2 regions of the Fictibacillus arsenicus genome follow, and region 2 is predicted to be linked to the other one. Evidence: a T-box and tRNA genes for the amino acid it is inferred to sense, from the RefSeq annotation. Region 2 holds a T-box; the other holds one or more tRNA genes.
The links. The T-box of region 2 lies ahead of tyrS (tyrosine--tRNA ligase). A T-box ahead of a tRNA ligase gene usually reads a tRNA of that ligase, here a tRNA-Tyr.

Region 1 (7,773 bases), 1.4 Mb from region 2:
TCCGCTTCTTGCTCATCTAAAAGCTTAAAACCATCAGCTCCAAAGAATTTAATCCCGTTATCTGCAACTGGATTATGCGAAGCTGAGATCATGATTCCCGCTTGTGCTCCCAGCGCTTTTGTAATAAAAGCAACTCCAGGTGTTGAAATAACACCTAAGCGCATTACTTCTGCACCGATGGATAAAAGTCCAGCTATAAGAGCGCCTTCTAGCATTTGTCCTGAAATTCGTGTATCACGGCCGATCAAGATCTTTGGCTTATCTGTATCTTTTGTTAGAATATATCCTCCGAAACGTCCTAATTTAAACGCAAGTTCAGGCGTTAGCTCTGTATTTGCAACTCCTCTTACTCCGTCGGTACCAAAATATTTTCCCATTATTGCTCTCTCCTTCATCTATTGACTGCTAGTTTCTGTTTGAATTTCCACACTGGCTTCTTGAACTGTATCTGTCAGATCAATATCAGCAGGATTTTTCCAATCTATCTTTACTTCGTGTGTTCCTTCTTCAAGCTGGCTTACATCCAAAATACCTTCGAGATCTGATTTTTGGAGCAAATCAAGCGTACTCTTCTTGCCTTTAACCGTCACATCGACGGCGCCGTCTTCAGGGTCTAGAATAGTAGCTTTTTTCTCATCGGTCGTTCCAAGCAATGTTAATGGAACATCTTCAAACGTTCGTGTAACCTCTTCATCTTCAACGTCAATCGAAACGGATACCTCTTTTACCGAAACAGATTCGATTCCATCTGGAACAGGAACATCCACAGTTAATGTTGTATCTTTTTTAATCTTGCTAAGATCTATAGAAATCTCTTTAAATGAATCATATTTATCTAAAGAAGTTGTTGTACCTGTCAGCGTAATCTCATTCGGGTCAGATGTTATTGACGCAATTGAGAGACCTTCTTCCAGCTCTCCACTTGTACGGATGGAAATAGGCACTGTTTTTTTAGGTTTCTTTATCGGCACTGATACCTCTGCCGTTTCAGGAGACACCTGTACATCAATAAGGTCTCCTTGTTGATTGTATGCCCGTAAAGGCACTTTTGTCCTTATAGGCTCGTCCGCATCCCCTACGTCTACAAATCCAGTAATAAATGAGATCTGGTTGATCATTCCTTCTGGGCCCGTTACTTTGACGGATTTTGGAGAGAATTCAACATCCCCAGCTGTATAACCCTCTGGAAGCTTTCTTGTATTTTTTAGATCAACGTTAACCGGCATCTCTTTCGTAACTTTCTTATGAAGGATTACGTCAACGTATTCAGGCTTCACCTTCGCTTTAACGCCTTCAGGCAAACCGCGGACATTTACTTTAACCCGTTTATTGCCCGGATCCTCATTTGTCAGATCAATATATGCTTCGACTTCTTTATCTACTTTTGTGGCTTTTGTAATTAACCGGCTCGAGCCTGTTAAGGTAATATCTACCGAAGAGGGCAAATCGGTTAAGACATATTGTTTTTCATCAAAATAAGGTGTGATTTCAACGTCCTGAATGGTTTCGCTTTCCGTATACATTTTTGAAAAAATAGAACGGTTAGCTGCTTCTTCCTGCGTTTCCATTGTAACGATGGTATACATCATTAAAGCAAGGAGGAAAGCAATGATTTTAACAAACCATGAACTATTAAGGAGTTTGTCCATTTTTCTTTCCCCTCCAATTCCAGCGAGTTGAGGAAGTGGACTTGTTCGCAATAATCAATTCTGCATTCAACAAATTTCTTAAAGACTCTTCGTCCAGATTCCGATAGATTTCCCCGTTTTTTGTAAGGGAGATCGTACCTGTTTCCTCAGAAACTATAACCGTTATAGCATCTGTCACTTCACTGATCCCTAATGCTGCTCTGTGTCTTGTTCCAAGCTCTTTTGATACAAACGGACTTTCTGTAAGCGGCAAATAACAGCCGGCTGCAAAAACCTGGCTTTGTTTTATAATGACAGCTCCATCGTGAAGCGGTGTATTCGGTACAAAAATATTTGTTAACAGCTCGGAAGTTAAATGCGCTTGAATCGGAATCCCAGTCTCTACGTACTCACTCAATCCTGTTTCTCTTTCTATTGAGATGATTGCTCCGATACGGCGTTTAGACATATAGTTTGTAGACTTTACAATGGCCGCGATCGTTTTCTCAGTTTCCTCTTCTTCAGGAATTCCCGTCCTTGAAAAGAATCTGCCTCGTCCAAGCTGTTCCAGCGCTCTTCTCAGCTCTGGCTGGAAGATAATAATAATGGCAAGCAAACCATATGTAATGACTTTATCCATCAGCCAAGACATCGTCCGAAGATCGAACGAGCTGCTCAGGAACCATACTACGATGATCACGCTTATCCCTTTTAACAACTGAACAGCTTTCGTTCCCCGGATAATCATGATCAATTTATAGATGACATACGTCACCAATAAAATATCAATTATTTGTGTAAGGTAATTAAAAATATTAAAATCTGCGATTGGTAACATAACTTCCCTCCCAACTCGGGTATGTGTTCCAAGTTGAAGTTTCATAATGGATTTTACTTATATATTATAGCATACCTCATTACAAAGAAAACTGAGCATGAGAGGCTCAAGTTTATGAAAATTCAGGGCTCATCCTTTTGGTGGCGGCAACGAAACTGCCCTTTGCTTAATACCACACTAGGTATTACGTACGGCATTCCCACGTTAAACCGGATTAATCCCACGTTAGCTGCGTTTTTTCTCACGTTAAATGAAATAATCGCACGTTAATTAAAAAATAACCACGAGACGACAATCCCGGACAAAATTCGCGGCGCGGATACCCGGGCATCATTTTCCTTACCCAACAAAAAAAGCCGTCTCTAAACGGCTCTTATCGTTATTTTGCATTGTTTCTTCTTTTGTACTAACCAACGATTTCAACTTGTACCATACCCATTCGACAACTTGGCCGATTTCCTGACTGTGGCCCGTCACCTCTCCTGCTGATGCAAGATACTGATTACCTTTTATTACTGTGACGTCGCCCTCTACTCTTCCTTCAATTCGGACGTCTGCATTCTCAACGACAAGGTCGCCTTTTATCGTTTCTCCAGCTGGGACAACGACTACCCTTTCAGCCTTTTTAATCTGAAGGTTTCCTTCTCCTTTTACAACAGCCAGGTCTTGCTGATTATAGCTGGTGAAAACGGATGCTGCCATAAAGAACATAAAGATCGCCGCTGCCGTTAAAGCAGGATGACGCTGCATCCATCGTTTCCATTTGATCTGCTGCTTCTCTTTAGGCAGCTTTGCCATAACAGCCTGAGTAAATCCTTCAGGCGCCTTTATAGAATGGTTCTGTAACTGTAATTCTTTTAGAGTATCTAAAAGCAACTCGTATTCTTCTTTACATGATTCACATTCTTCCAGATGAGCATGAAAGACACGCTCTTCTTCCGTAGTCGCTTCACCATCGAGTACTTTGTTCATCAATTCATCAAATACAGAATCTTCACACTGCATTTTTTCTTCACCTCGTTTTTACAACCATTTGAAATACTTTCTTCAGCGCTTCTCTGCCTCGATGTATACGAGTTTTTACAGTTGGGACGGGTATGTCCATGATGTGGCTGATTTCTTCCAGTGATAAATCTTCTACATATTTTAGAACAATCGCTGTCCTATACTTTTCGGGGAGCTTCATAATTTCTTCTTGCAGTTCATTCCATCGTTCGTTTTCTGTTACGACTTGTTCAGGCAGCGGTTCTTCAGATGAGAGCTGACTATACATCGTAGCTCCGTCAGTGCCAGGCACTTCAGCATCTAAGTAGTAATCAGGTTTCTTCTTTCTGAGCCTGTCGATGCATAGGTTTGTGGCAATTCTGAAAATCCAAGTTGAAAATTTAAATTCATTGTTGTATTTACTTATATTACGGTAAGCTCTTAAAAAAGTTTCTTGTGCTAAATCTTCTGCTTCGTGTCCATTGCCGACCATCCGGTAACAATGCCGGTATATTTTATCTTTAAAAAGGTCTACAATGCCTTCAAACGCTTCCTGGTCCCCTTTTTTGACTTGGGCAACCATATTCGCTACTAAGGCGTCCATCTATTATCACCACTCGGATTTTATTTACGTACCAGCTTGCCATAAGTTTCAATGATTCTCTTTATTTTTTTATTTTATCATGTTGCAGAATTTGACGAAATAAAAAGGTATTTTTTTCTAGTTTCGGTGTTTCAAACTAATAAGGCCTGGGAATATTAATCATATAAAATACTTAAACGATTGAAGAGAGGGGTTGTTTGTATGTATAGGGATTTATTGATTGAACAAATCGAACACTCCAGACAGCAAATGAATGAACTTTCGAAACATCTACCCTTAATTGCAGAAGAAGTTGTAGAACTTTCTCAAGAAATAGACCAGCTGCTAAATCAATATCAACGCATAAATGAAAAAGAACAGTTGCTTCCGTAAAGAGGCAACTGTTTTTGATTGAGCAGATTTATAAAAGCTTTTCTCCAAATAAAGATCCCATTAATGCGACAGCAACGGTTGCTGTTTTGTTCTTCTCATCAAGAATCGGATTAACTTCCACAAACTCTGCAGAAGTAATAATTTCTGCTTCTGCTAGCATCTCCATCGCCAGATGACTCTCTCTGTAGCTGATTCCCCCAAGTACAGGAGTACCTACTCCAGGGGCGTCGTGGGGATCTAATCCATCAAGATCAAGACTAAGGTGAACCCCGTCAGTATGTGCTAAATATTCGATCGTCTCTTCCATAACTTTTGTCATACCAAGACGATCCACTTCATGCATCGTGTAAACTTTAATTCCCTTTTCTTTTATGAGTTCTCTCTCACCTTCATCTAGTGAACGCGCTCCAATGATAACAATGTTTTCCGGCTTCACTTTAGGTGTATAGCCGCTGATGTTCGTTAGCATCTCATGACCAATTCCGATACTGGCAGCTAAAGGCATTCCGTGTATATTGCCGCTTGGAGAAGTATCTGCGGTATTCAGATCGCCATGAGCATCGTACCAGATAACACCAAGGTTTTCGTAATGTTTTGAAACCCCTGCTAAAGTTCCAATCGCAATACTGTGATCTCCGCCTAATACTAGCGGGAACTTTTTGTTCGTAATTACACTGGAAACAGATTCAGAAAGCTTTTCACTTGCTTCCAAAACACCGTTTAAGTTTTTAAGATTACCTTCGTTTTCAATGCTTTGTTTTTCTGGACGAGCAATTTCAATATCACCTAAATCCTCAACCTGATAGTTAAGGTTTTCTAAACGCTCAATAATTCCTGCATATCGAATAGCACTAGGCCCCATATCTACACCGCGTCGCATTTGTCCTAAATCCATCGGTACTCCGATCACTGATATATCTTTTAACATTTCTTCTTCCTCCCTTATGAAAAACATAAAAACTAACGAATTCCTAATACTATTGTATCTGTAAGGGATTTCATGGTTCAACTGGACAAAATTTTGCATAGATATACCAAAAAGAAAGCGCTTTCGATGCTTGGATACATATTTATAAGAAATAGAATGGAAAATAGATGGGGTTCTTTTTTTATTGGAGAAGGAAATGCTTGCAGCGGAATGTCTTCATTTTATTTTCTAACCCGTAATTATGGTTTATAGACTGTAATTTTATTTTCTAAGCTGTAATTACATTTTATAGACTATAATTTAACTTTTCCAAGCCGTAATTTCGCTTATAGGCTTTTCAATTAAAATGAAATAGAAGATGGATAAGTCCATCTTCTAGCCTTCTTCTAACCTTTTTTAAATAGGCGCATTTCTAAAAGATTGCTGCTACTGAGCGATTTTCAAAAGTTCTTCATTGAATAGTTAAATTGGAGCGGAAGGGCGAGACTCATCGAAAATGAAAATCACTTTTTCTTCGTGCGATATATCGCTGCCGGAGCCTTCCTTGTCCTGCAGGATGAGCGGGGCAGATGAGCCCACTCATTGTACGCAGTACAGAGGGTGCTCACCGCACGCCCTGCGGAAAGCGAGCCGCTGCAGCGGATATTACAACTTTCAAAAGCAATAATGTTTACGAAAACAGCCTTTAAAAATAAAAAAAAATCAGGCCATCGCCTGATATCAATTGTTATGTATATGGTGGAGCTTAGCGGGATCGAACCGCTGACCTCCTGCGTGCAAGGCAGGCGCTCTCCCAGCTGAGCTAAAGCCCCGGAATAAATGGAGCGGGTGATGAGAATCGAACTCACGACCAGAGCTTGGAAGGCTCTTGTTTTACCATTAAACTACACCCGCATTATCTAAAAGCAGTATTGTCTGTCTTTCTAAATCTTATACAAAGATGGTGGAGGGGGACGGATTCGAACCGCCGAACCCGGAGGGAGCGGATTTACAGTCCGCCGCGTTTAGCCACTTCGCTACCCCTCCACATAAAAAAAGAATCGATCTAGACATGTTACTGCGTCTAAAAGCAGTTGCATGAAGACTATTCCTCGTAACAGCAATTTTATTTTTAGTTCGATAAAAATAAAATTGTGGTGCCGGCTAGAGGACTTGAACCCCCAACCTACTGATTACAAGTCAGTTGCTCTACCAATTGAGCTAAACCGGCATAAATGGTGGAGGATGACGGGTTCGAACCGCCGACCCCCTGCTTGTAAGGCAGGTGCTCTCCCAGCTGAGCTAATCCTCCAAAAGTTATGTTCAGTTAAAGAAAAGTTGGTGACCCGTACGGGATTCGAACCCGTGTTACCGCCGTGAAAGGGCGGTGTCTTAACCGCTTGACCAACGGGCCATATTATTTTTATGATATGGAGCTTCCAACCGGGCTCGAACCGGTGACCTCTTCCTTACCATGGAAGCACTCTACCTGCTGAGCTATGGAAGCAAAAAGTAATGGCTCCACAGGCAGGACTCGAACCTGCGACCGATCGGTTAACAGCCGATAGCTCTACCACTGAGCTACTGTGGAATAATATAATTTACGTATTTTGAGATAAAGCCCAGCGACGTCCTACTCTAACAGGGGGAGACCCCCAACTACCATCGGCGCTGAAGAGCTTAACTTCCGTGTTCGGTATGGGAACGGGTGTGACCTCTTCGCCATCATCACTGGACCTAGTACTCTCAAAATCATATATCCTGTTGGGACAAGATAAATTTTATTATATTTCCATACATTTTGCAAGAGATTTTTTAATGATTTTCATCATATTATGTTCTCTCAAAACTAGATACGACGTTTCCAAACGATTCATGCAATATTAAGGATAAGCCCTCGACCGATTAGTATCTGTCAGCTCCACGTGTCACCACGCTTCCACACCAGACCTATCAACCTCATCATCTCTAAGGGGTCTTACTCACTTAACGTGATGGGAAATCTCATCTTGAGGGGGGCTTCATGCTTAGATGCTTTCAGCACTTATCCCGTCCACACGTAGCTACCCAGCTATGCCCCTGGCGGAACAACTGGTACACCAGCGGTGTGTCCATCCCGGTCCTCTCGTACTAAGGACAGCTCCTCTCAAATTTCCTGCGCCCGCGACGGATAGGGACCGAACTGTCTCACGACGTTCTGAACCCAGCTCGCGTACCGCTTTAATGGGCGAACAGCCCAACCCTTGGGACCTACTTCAGCCCCAGGATGCGATGAGCCGACATCGAGGTGCCAAACCTCCCCGTCGATGTGGACTCTTGGGGGAGATAAGCCTGTTATCCCCAGGGTAGCTTTTATCCGTTGAGCGATGGCCCTTCCATGCGGAACCACCGGATCACTAAGCCCGACTTTCGTCCCTGCTCGACTTGTAGGTCTCGCAGT
Region 2 (7,773 bases):
GAACAGCAGACAGCAGGGGATTTTTTCTTTCGGTTTGGCACACGCACTTATCAAACCAATTAACCATCCACTTTTTGTAAGGTTTAATGAAAGTCTCCGTTTCCGCTGAAATCTGATAGACTTCAGATAAATACAAGGGATGCAAAAACGGTAGCATCATCATATCTTTAAATTGAATCGTCAAAAAATCTATTGGCTGTTTCCGGAACTCCTTTTTCTTCATACCTTTCTCAAACATCGTTTGCAAAAAATATTTTTCTTTTACAAGATAAGTTGACATCAGTTCACGAACAAGAGTTGAATCGAGCGTCATTTCCCGATAAACGAATCGAGCAAGCGGCAGATTCTTTTGCTGGTAAACCAATAGCGTCTCTACAAGTTCAATAAAACTGCCTTTAACCGATGAAGACCTTGAAGTATGATACACGATCTCGATTCTTCTGATATACCCTTCAAAAAATGAAGTGATCAGTTCTTCAAGCAGCCCCTTTTTACCGCCAAAGTGGTATGAGATCAGTGCGAGGTTCACACCTGCTTTTTTTGCGATCTGTCTTACAGTCGTACCTTTAAACCCTTGGCTTGTAAAAAGATAAATAGCTGCTTCAGCAATTTTAAGCTTCGTTTCTGCTGTATCTTTCTTCATTTTTTTCACCGTCCTTCCTTATGTATAAAATTCTTCTGCCGAAGACATAAACCTTTAATAATCGCTCGACAAATAAGGGCTCAAGGGTGTATAGTTCAACATAATTTGATAGGATAGAATAAACAATTTATCAGGTTTGGAGGAATCTTGATGTTTTCCGTTCAACAATATAGTACTGACAGAAATAAAGCTTATGATCTTTTGTGCAAACAGCTTTCAGCACTTCTTGCAGGTGAAACAAATGCAACAGCAAATTTAGCTAATGCATCTGCTTTGTTAAATCAATTCTTGGATAGAGTAAATTGGGTTGGTTTTTACACATTTGAAGAAGAATCAAACCAGCTTGTTTTAGGACCTTTCCAAGGACTTCCTGCTTGTGTAAGAATCCCTTTAGGAAAAGGTGTTTGTGGTACATCTGCTCAAAATCAGGAAACTCTTGTCGTTAAAGATGTACACGAATTTCCAGGTCACATCGCATGCGATGCAGCATCTCAATCAGAAATCGTCGTTCCTCTTGTAAAAAACGGGAAGCTTTTAGGCGTTCTAGATATCGACAGCCCTGAAAAAGAAAGATTCGATGAAGTGGATCGGGAGAATTTAGAAAAGTTTACAAACATATTGCTTCAACACATTTAATCAAAATTAAAAAGCACTGAGCAAAAACTGCTCAGTGCTTTTTGATTATATTTTATTTAATGCCTGTTCCAGGTCACTCCAGATATCTTCCCAAGCTTCTAGACCAATGGATAAACGCAGAAGCTGATCATTAATTCCCATTTGCTTTCTGCTTTCTTCAGGAACAACCGCATGGGTCATGGTTGCAGGGTGCTGAATCAGAGTTTCTGCGTCTCCAAGACTGACCGCAATTTTTATTAATTGTAACGAATTCATAAAAGATTGAGCAGCAGCTTTATCTCCTTTAATCTGAAAACTTATAAGACCTCCTGCATTTTTCATTTGCTTATTTGCCAGTTCGTATTGAGGAAATTCGGGGTCACCAGGGAACAGAATCGTTTCTACTGCTGGATGTTCTTTTAGCAATTCTGAAAGTTTTTTTGCATTTTCACAATGACGGTCCATTCGTACAGGCAATGTCTTTATACCGCGCAGCAGCAGCCATGCATCAAATGGAGACATGACACCGCCTATATCTTTTTGAGTTGTCATAGCAAGATGACTCATAAGTTCATTGCTGCCTACTGCCAGCCCGCCTATAACATCACCATGGCCGCATAAATATTTTGTTGCGCTATGAATGACAACATCACAACCTAATTCAAGCGGACGCTGCAAGTATGGCGAAGAAAAAGTATTATCTACCACAACAGGTATACCATATTCCTTTGCGATCCTTGCTACCATTTCTATATCCACAAGCTTCATTGTAGGATTAATTGGAGACTCAATATAAATGACAGTTGTATGATCTGTAATAGATCCTCGTATAGAATCTTCATCACTCATGGAGTGAAAATCGTGTGTGATATGATATTTCTCTTCCATTAGCTGCAAAAGACCGAACGTACAGCCATACACACCTTCTGAACAAAGAATATGATCACCCGTTTTAGTAAGACCAAGTAAAATAGCTGATACTGCAGCCATTCCGGATCCAAAAGCCAGTCCTTTTTCACCACTTTCCATAGAAGCAATCCGTTCTTCAAGCATCGCAACAGTTGGATTGCTTAACCGTGAATAAATGTATCCTTCTTGTTCACCAGCAAAACGGCTTGCTCCAGTTTCAGCGGTATCAAACACAAACGTAGACGTCTGAAATATTGGAGGAGACAAACTTCCATGATGCTGCAGAGCATGATAGCCTTTATGAATTACTTCAGTTTCAAAGCGTTTTGTATCCATCTCGAGTTCTCCTTTTAGGACGATTTAAAAATGTAAGCGCTTTCTTAATTATTATCATATATGATTGAGTACTTTTTTACAAATTGTCCTCTAAAATTTTTGTGTGTATAACAGGCATGGTTGACATAAGGGACAAAAAAAGTTTATACTGTTCTTTGTGTAAAATAAGTAGCACTGTGCCCATCAACAGTTATTATTTTGTACCTTGATTTTTCAAATCAGGGAACACCGTGTAGCTTCATGGCTGCTGAAGTGAAAGTGTTTTTCATACAAAATAAGCTCTTGAAAAGGTCATAGTCACTGTATTGTTTTAACACAAAACAAACAAGTGAAGGAGGAGTCATTAATGGCTCGTTATACAGGTTCAACATGGAAAGTTTCCCGTCGTCTTGGAATTTCTCTAAGCGGAACAGGAAAAGAATTATCAAAGCGTCCTTACGCTCCAGGACAACATGGTCCTACTCAACGTAAGAAAATCTCTGAATATGGTTTACAACTACAAGAGAAGCAAAAGCTTCGTTTCATGTACGGTGTAAATGAGCGTCAATTCCGCCGCATTTTCAATGATGCTGGTAAAATGCCTGGTATCCATGGTGAAAACTTCATGGCTCTATTAGAAGCTCGTTTAGACAACGTTGTTTACCGTCTTGGTCTTGCTCGCACACGCCGTGCAGCTCGTCAATTAGTAAACCACGGTCACATCACAGTAAACGGAAAGCGTGTTGACATCGCTTCTTACCGTCTTTCTCCTGGAGATGTAATCGGAGTTCGTGAAAAGTCACGCAACCTTACTGCTGTTAAAGAAGCTATCGAAGTAAACAACTTCGTACCTGACTTCTTAACTTTTGACGAAAACAAATTGGAAGGTACTTTCACTCGCTTACCAGAGCGTTCTGAGCTTCCAGCTGAGATCACAGAACAACTTATCGTTGAATACTATTCTCGTTAAGAGTTTAAAAAACCTGAAACCCATTATGGGCTTCAGGTTTTTTCTTCTTCTAAGGCTATTTTCTAAAAGATTGTTGCTTTTGGTTCAATTTTCCATCCTTTTCATTGACAAGGTGATTGAAGTGCAAGGTGCGAGACGAAAAGCGTAAGCGTCATTTTAGTTAGCCCTATCTCCTGTCCTTTGTTGATGCAAGTTCACGGTACGTGTTCTTAAATTTATTACACGTTAGCTCAGAATTATTGAGTTTGGCTCAAAAACGCCGAGTTACGCTCAAGATCCACTCGTTTCGCTCAAACTACCTTTGGTTTCGCTCAAAATCTTCCTTTTTCGCTCAAAGTAACTAAAAACGAGGATAGCACTCGAGAGGCTCACCGCACGCTCCGCGGAAAGCGAGCATCCTGTAACGGAAATCAACCACTACCAAGAGCAACAAAGATTGCGAAAACAGTCTTTTAATGTATATTATTTATTTTTTATTTGTGAAAACAAAAAATCGGGGCTCCCAAAAGTAAGTTTACATTACTTTTGGGACAGCCCCTTCTTTCGTTTATTAATCTACTTCTTTCCCCATGCTCTCTTGAAGAATATCAAACCATTGTTCACGGGTTAAAGTGATATTTGCAGCATTGATCGCTGATTGAATCCGCTTCATTTGTCCGCTGCCGACAATCGGCATCACTTCTGCAGGATGAGCAAGCAGCCATGCATAGGCAACTTCATCTATCGACGCAGCACCTGTTTCTTTTGCAACTTTCTCAAGAACTTTCCTTGCTCTTAGACTTTTTTCATCTTGTCCTTTAAAAAGTTTTCCTCCAGCTAATGGAGACCAAGCCATAGGTTTAATGTTTTCTTTTTGAAGATAATTAATCGTGCCATCAAAGAAAGACTGTTCATGAAGTACTGATAATTCAATCTGATTTGTTACTAAAGGGCCATTGAATTCACGCTGCAACATTTCCATTTGGCGCGGCGTGAAATTAGAAACGCCAAAGTGCCTTACTTTTCATTGTTCTTTTAATTGATGAAAAGCTTCAGCCGTTTCGTACGGATCCATAAAAGGATCTGGGCGATGAATCAAAAGAACATCGAGATATTCAGTGTTCATCTTTTGCAATGAATTCTCAGCAGACTTAATGATATGCTCTTTGCTTGTGTCGTAGGATTTTATCTTATGATGCGGTCTGTTTTCCGATACCAGTTTGATGCCGCATTTTGTAACGATTTGAATATCTTTTCTTAGTGATGGTTTTAAAGCAAGAGCTTGTCCAAAGATTTCTTCACACATATAATTTCCATAAATATCTGCATGATCAAATGTCGTAATGCCTGCTTCTATACATTGCTCTACAAGATGAAGTAATTCTTCTGAGGTTAAGTTCCATTCAGCTAAACGCCAGTGTCCGTGAATGATTTGTGAGAAAGAAAGATCTTCTGCGATTTGAATTCGTTTCATAGCTGCACATCCTTTCGAAAATAGAGAAGAACCCTATAGTTAAAGGGTTCTTTCCTTTATATATTTAGTATCTGATTAATGTGTACTTCTTCTTCCCTCTTCTAAGGATAACAAAACGATTTTCGATTCTGTCTTTCGCATCAATCGTATATGAGAGGTCTTGAACCTTGTCGCCATTTACAGAAACAGCACCGTTTGTCACATCTTCTCTTGCCTGACGCTTAGATGGAGAAATCTTTGCTTCAACTAAAAGATCTACAATGTTCATGTCCGCTTGGTTCTCTACAGAAAACGATGGAACATCTTTAAATCCTTGTTCGATTTCATTTGCAGTAAGATCGCTAAGATTCCCGCTGAATAGTGCTTCAGTTATTTTCACTGCTTGAAGGTATGCTTTTTCTCCATGAACAAGCGTTGTTACTTCACGTCCTAAAGCTTTTTGCGCTTCACGCTTTTCAGGAGCTTCAGCCATTGATTTTTCAAGATCTGCAATTTGGTCCTTAGATAAGAATGTAAAGTATTTCAGCCAGTTAATAACGTCAGCATCTGCTGCATTCACCCAGAACTGGTAGAACTCATATGGCGTCGTTTTTTCAGCATCTAACCAAATTGTTCCTGATGCTGTTTTCCCGAACTTTGTGCCATCCGCTTTAGTAATCAAAGGTATGGTTAATCCAAAAGCCTTCTCTTCTTCTCCAGATCGTCTGATTAACTCCATTCCTGCAGTAATGTTGCCCCACTGATCACTTCCGCCGATCTGCAGCTTAATATCTTCTTTTTGGAAAAGATTTAAGAAGTCATAAGACTGCAAAATCATGTATGAAAACTCAGTAAAAGAAATACCGCCTTCTAAACGTGAATCTACAGAATCCTTAGCAAGCATGTAGTTAATAGAGAAATTCTTCCCTACATCCCGCAGAAATTCAATCATTGTAAGTTCGCTAAGCCAATCGTAGTTATTCACTGTATTTGCAGGGTTACCTTCTCTTTCAAAATCAAGTAGCCTGGAAAGCTGGCTTTTAATTTTTTCCGTCCATTGAACGACGATTTCAGCTTCGTTTAATGTTCTTTCTGTCTGTCTTCCGCTAGGGTCACCAATCAAACCTGTACCTCCGCCGACAAGAGCATAAGGCTGATGCCCTGCTTCCTGAAATCTTCTTAATGTAAGAATCGGCAGTAAGTTACCAATATGAAGACTGTCTGCTGTAGGATCAAATCCACAGTAGAGCTTTACTTTACCGCTTTCAAGTTCTTTTTCAAGCCCTTCTCGATCTGTAACCTGATTAAGCAGACCTCTAAATTCTAAGTCTTGTAAAATGTTCATCTCTTTCTTTCCTTTCTCTTTTTAATGGCAATAAAAAAAGTCCCTTTCAAATTGAAAGGGACGTGATTACAATCTCGCGGTACCACCCTAATTAAAAGCTCGCTAAAAAAAGCTTTTCACTTCATTTCATAACGGTTTCAATCCGTTCCTTGCTACTAAACGGTTCACAAGGAAAGCTCCAGGAGGTAATTCACAAACTGCCTATGTGCTGGTTTGCATCAACCACCAGCTTTCTGAAACAGGGAGACATCTGCTACTTATTCCTATCTTAGCTTTATCATTATTATTGTTCTTTTATTTTTACCATATGGACGAAATTCATGTCAATCTTATAATTTCAAAAAAACTGCCCATTTTCACAATTCGACCGTATGTTATACTTATACACAGGGGGGGGAGTACCAAATGATGTCTCATTTTGATGGACTTAAACAAAAATGGGAGAAATTTGTCCACTTTTTGAATGAAAAAAGTATTATTCGAACAGCACGAATTACATATAACGTTACTTGGAACATGTTTTTGATTGTCACAGTTCTTTTTGTTTTGGGTGGTGTTTTCGCAGCTGGAGTAGGAGCAGGATTCTTTGCTTCACTAGTAAAGGATGAACCAGTACGCGCTTACTCGGCTATGAAAGAAGACATCTACAACTACGAGGAAACAAGCACTGTTTATTTTGATAACGATCAATACATGGGTAAACTTCAATCAGACTTGGACAGGCAAGAAATTAAACTAAAAGACGTTTCTCCATACGTAATTAAAGCGATTATTTCTACAGAAGATCAATACTTTTATGAACATAAAGGCATAGTGCCAAAAGCGATTCTGCGTGCAATGTATGAAGAATTTTCTGGTGCCGCAATCGTCACAGGCGGAAGTACGCTGACACAGCAGCTAATAAAAAATCAAATTCTTACGAATGAAGTTTCATTTGATAGAAAAGCAAAAGAAATACTTTTAGCTATGCGTCTTGAAAAAGTATTAAAGAAGGATGAGATCCTTGAAGCTTATCTCAATATCGTCCCTTATGGCCGTAATTCTTCTGGACGAAACGTGGCAGGAATCCAGGCAGCATCTGAAGGTATATTTGGAGTCAAAGCTTCCAAGCTTAATTTGGCGCAATCAGCTTACATAGCAGGACTTCCGAAGAACCCGTTCGTGTACACGCCTTTCAACAATGGCGGTGAGCCAAAAGAAGATATTTCAGCAGGCTTAAAACGGATGAAGACTGTTCTAAACCGTATGCTCTCGGCTGGAACGATTACACAAGCTGAATATGATGAAGCGATTAAATATGACATTAAGAAAAATTTAACGACCAATAAGCAATCTTCTTTTGAAAAGTATCCGTTTTTAACAGTTGAAGTACAAAAGCGTACAGTTGAAGTTCTTACAAAATTAGAGGCTGAAAAAGACGGTAAGAAAGTAGAAGAATTAACTCCTGAAGAATTAAAAGAATATCAGGATAACGCACGTATTCAAATCAGGCAAAAAGGAATTAAAATTCATACAACTATCAATCAAAAAATTTATGATGAAAT

Region 1: it encodes a tRNA-Tyr, which carries the amino acid that the T-box ahead of tyrS (tyrosine--tRNA ligase) is inferred to sense. The anticodon was not compared.

What each region holds. Positions count from the first base shown of each region.
Region 1 covers NZ_CP016761.1:150,099-157,871, reverse strand. The annotation lists gene glmM (phosphoglucosamine mutase) at 1-377, opposite strand, end outside; gene ABE41_RS00915 (CdaR family protein) at 396-1,649, opposite strand; gene cdaA (diadenylate cyclase CdaA) at 1,633-2,466, opposite strand; gene ABE41_RS00905 (zf-HC2 domain-containing protein) at 2,806-3,471, opposite strand; gene sigW (RNA polymerase sigma factor SigW) at 3,479-4,054, opposite strand; gene ABE41_RS20435 (aspartyl-phosphate phosphatase Spo0E family protein) at 4,256-4,426, shown strand; gene rocF (arginase) at 4,455-5,354, opposite strand; tRNA gene ABE41_RS00885 (tRNA-Ala) at 6,091-6,166, opposite strand; tRNA gene ABE41_RS00880 (tRNA-Gly) at 6,175-6,248, opposite strand; tRNA gene ABE41_RS00875 (tRNA-Tyr) at 6,296-6,380, opposite strand; tRNA gene ABE41_RS00870 (tRNA-Thr) at 6,489-6,564, opposite strand; tRNA gene ABE41_RS00865 (tRNA-Val) at 6,570-6,645, opposite strand; tRNA gene ABE41_RS00860 (tRNA-Glu) at 6,673-6,747, opposite strand; tRNA gene ABE41_RS00855 (tRNA-Thr) at 6,765-6,840, opposite strand; tRNA gene ABE41_RS00850 (tRNA-Asn) at 6,850-6,924, opposite strand; rRNA gene rrf (5S ribosomal RNA) at 6,954-7,069, opposite strand; rRNA gene ABE41_RS00840 (23S ribosomal RNA) at 7,219-7,773, opposite strand, start outside.
Region 2 covers NZ_CP016761.1:2,818,964-2,826,736, forward strand. The annotation lists gene refZ (forespore capture DNA-binding protein RefZ) at 1-643, opposite strand, end outside; gene ABE41_RS14510 (GAF domain-containing protein) at 794-1,279, shown strand; gene megL (methionine gamma-lyase) at 1,325-2,503, opposite strand; gene rpsD (30S ribosomal protein S4) at 2,850-3,452, shown strand; partial or broken gene ABE41_RS14525 (aldo/keto reductase) at 4,003-4,905, opposite strand; gene tyrS (tyrosine--tRNA ligase) at 4,970-6,229, opposite strand; T-box leader at 6,283-6,508, opposite strand; gene ABE41_RS14535 (transglycosylase domain-containing protein) at 6,635-7,773, shown strand, end outside.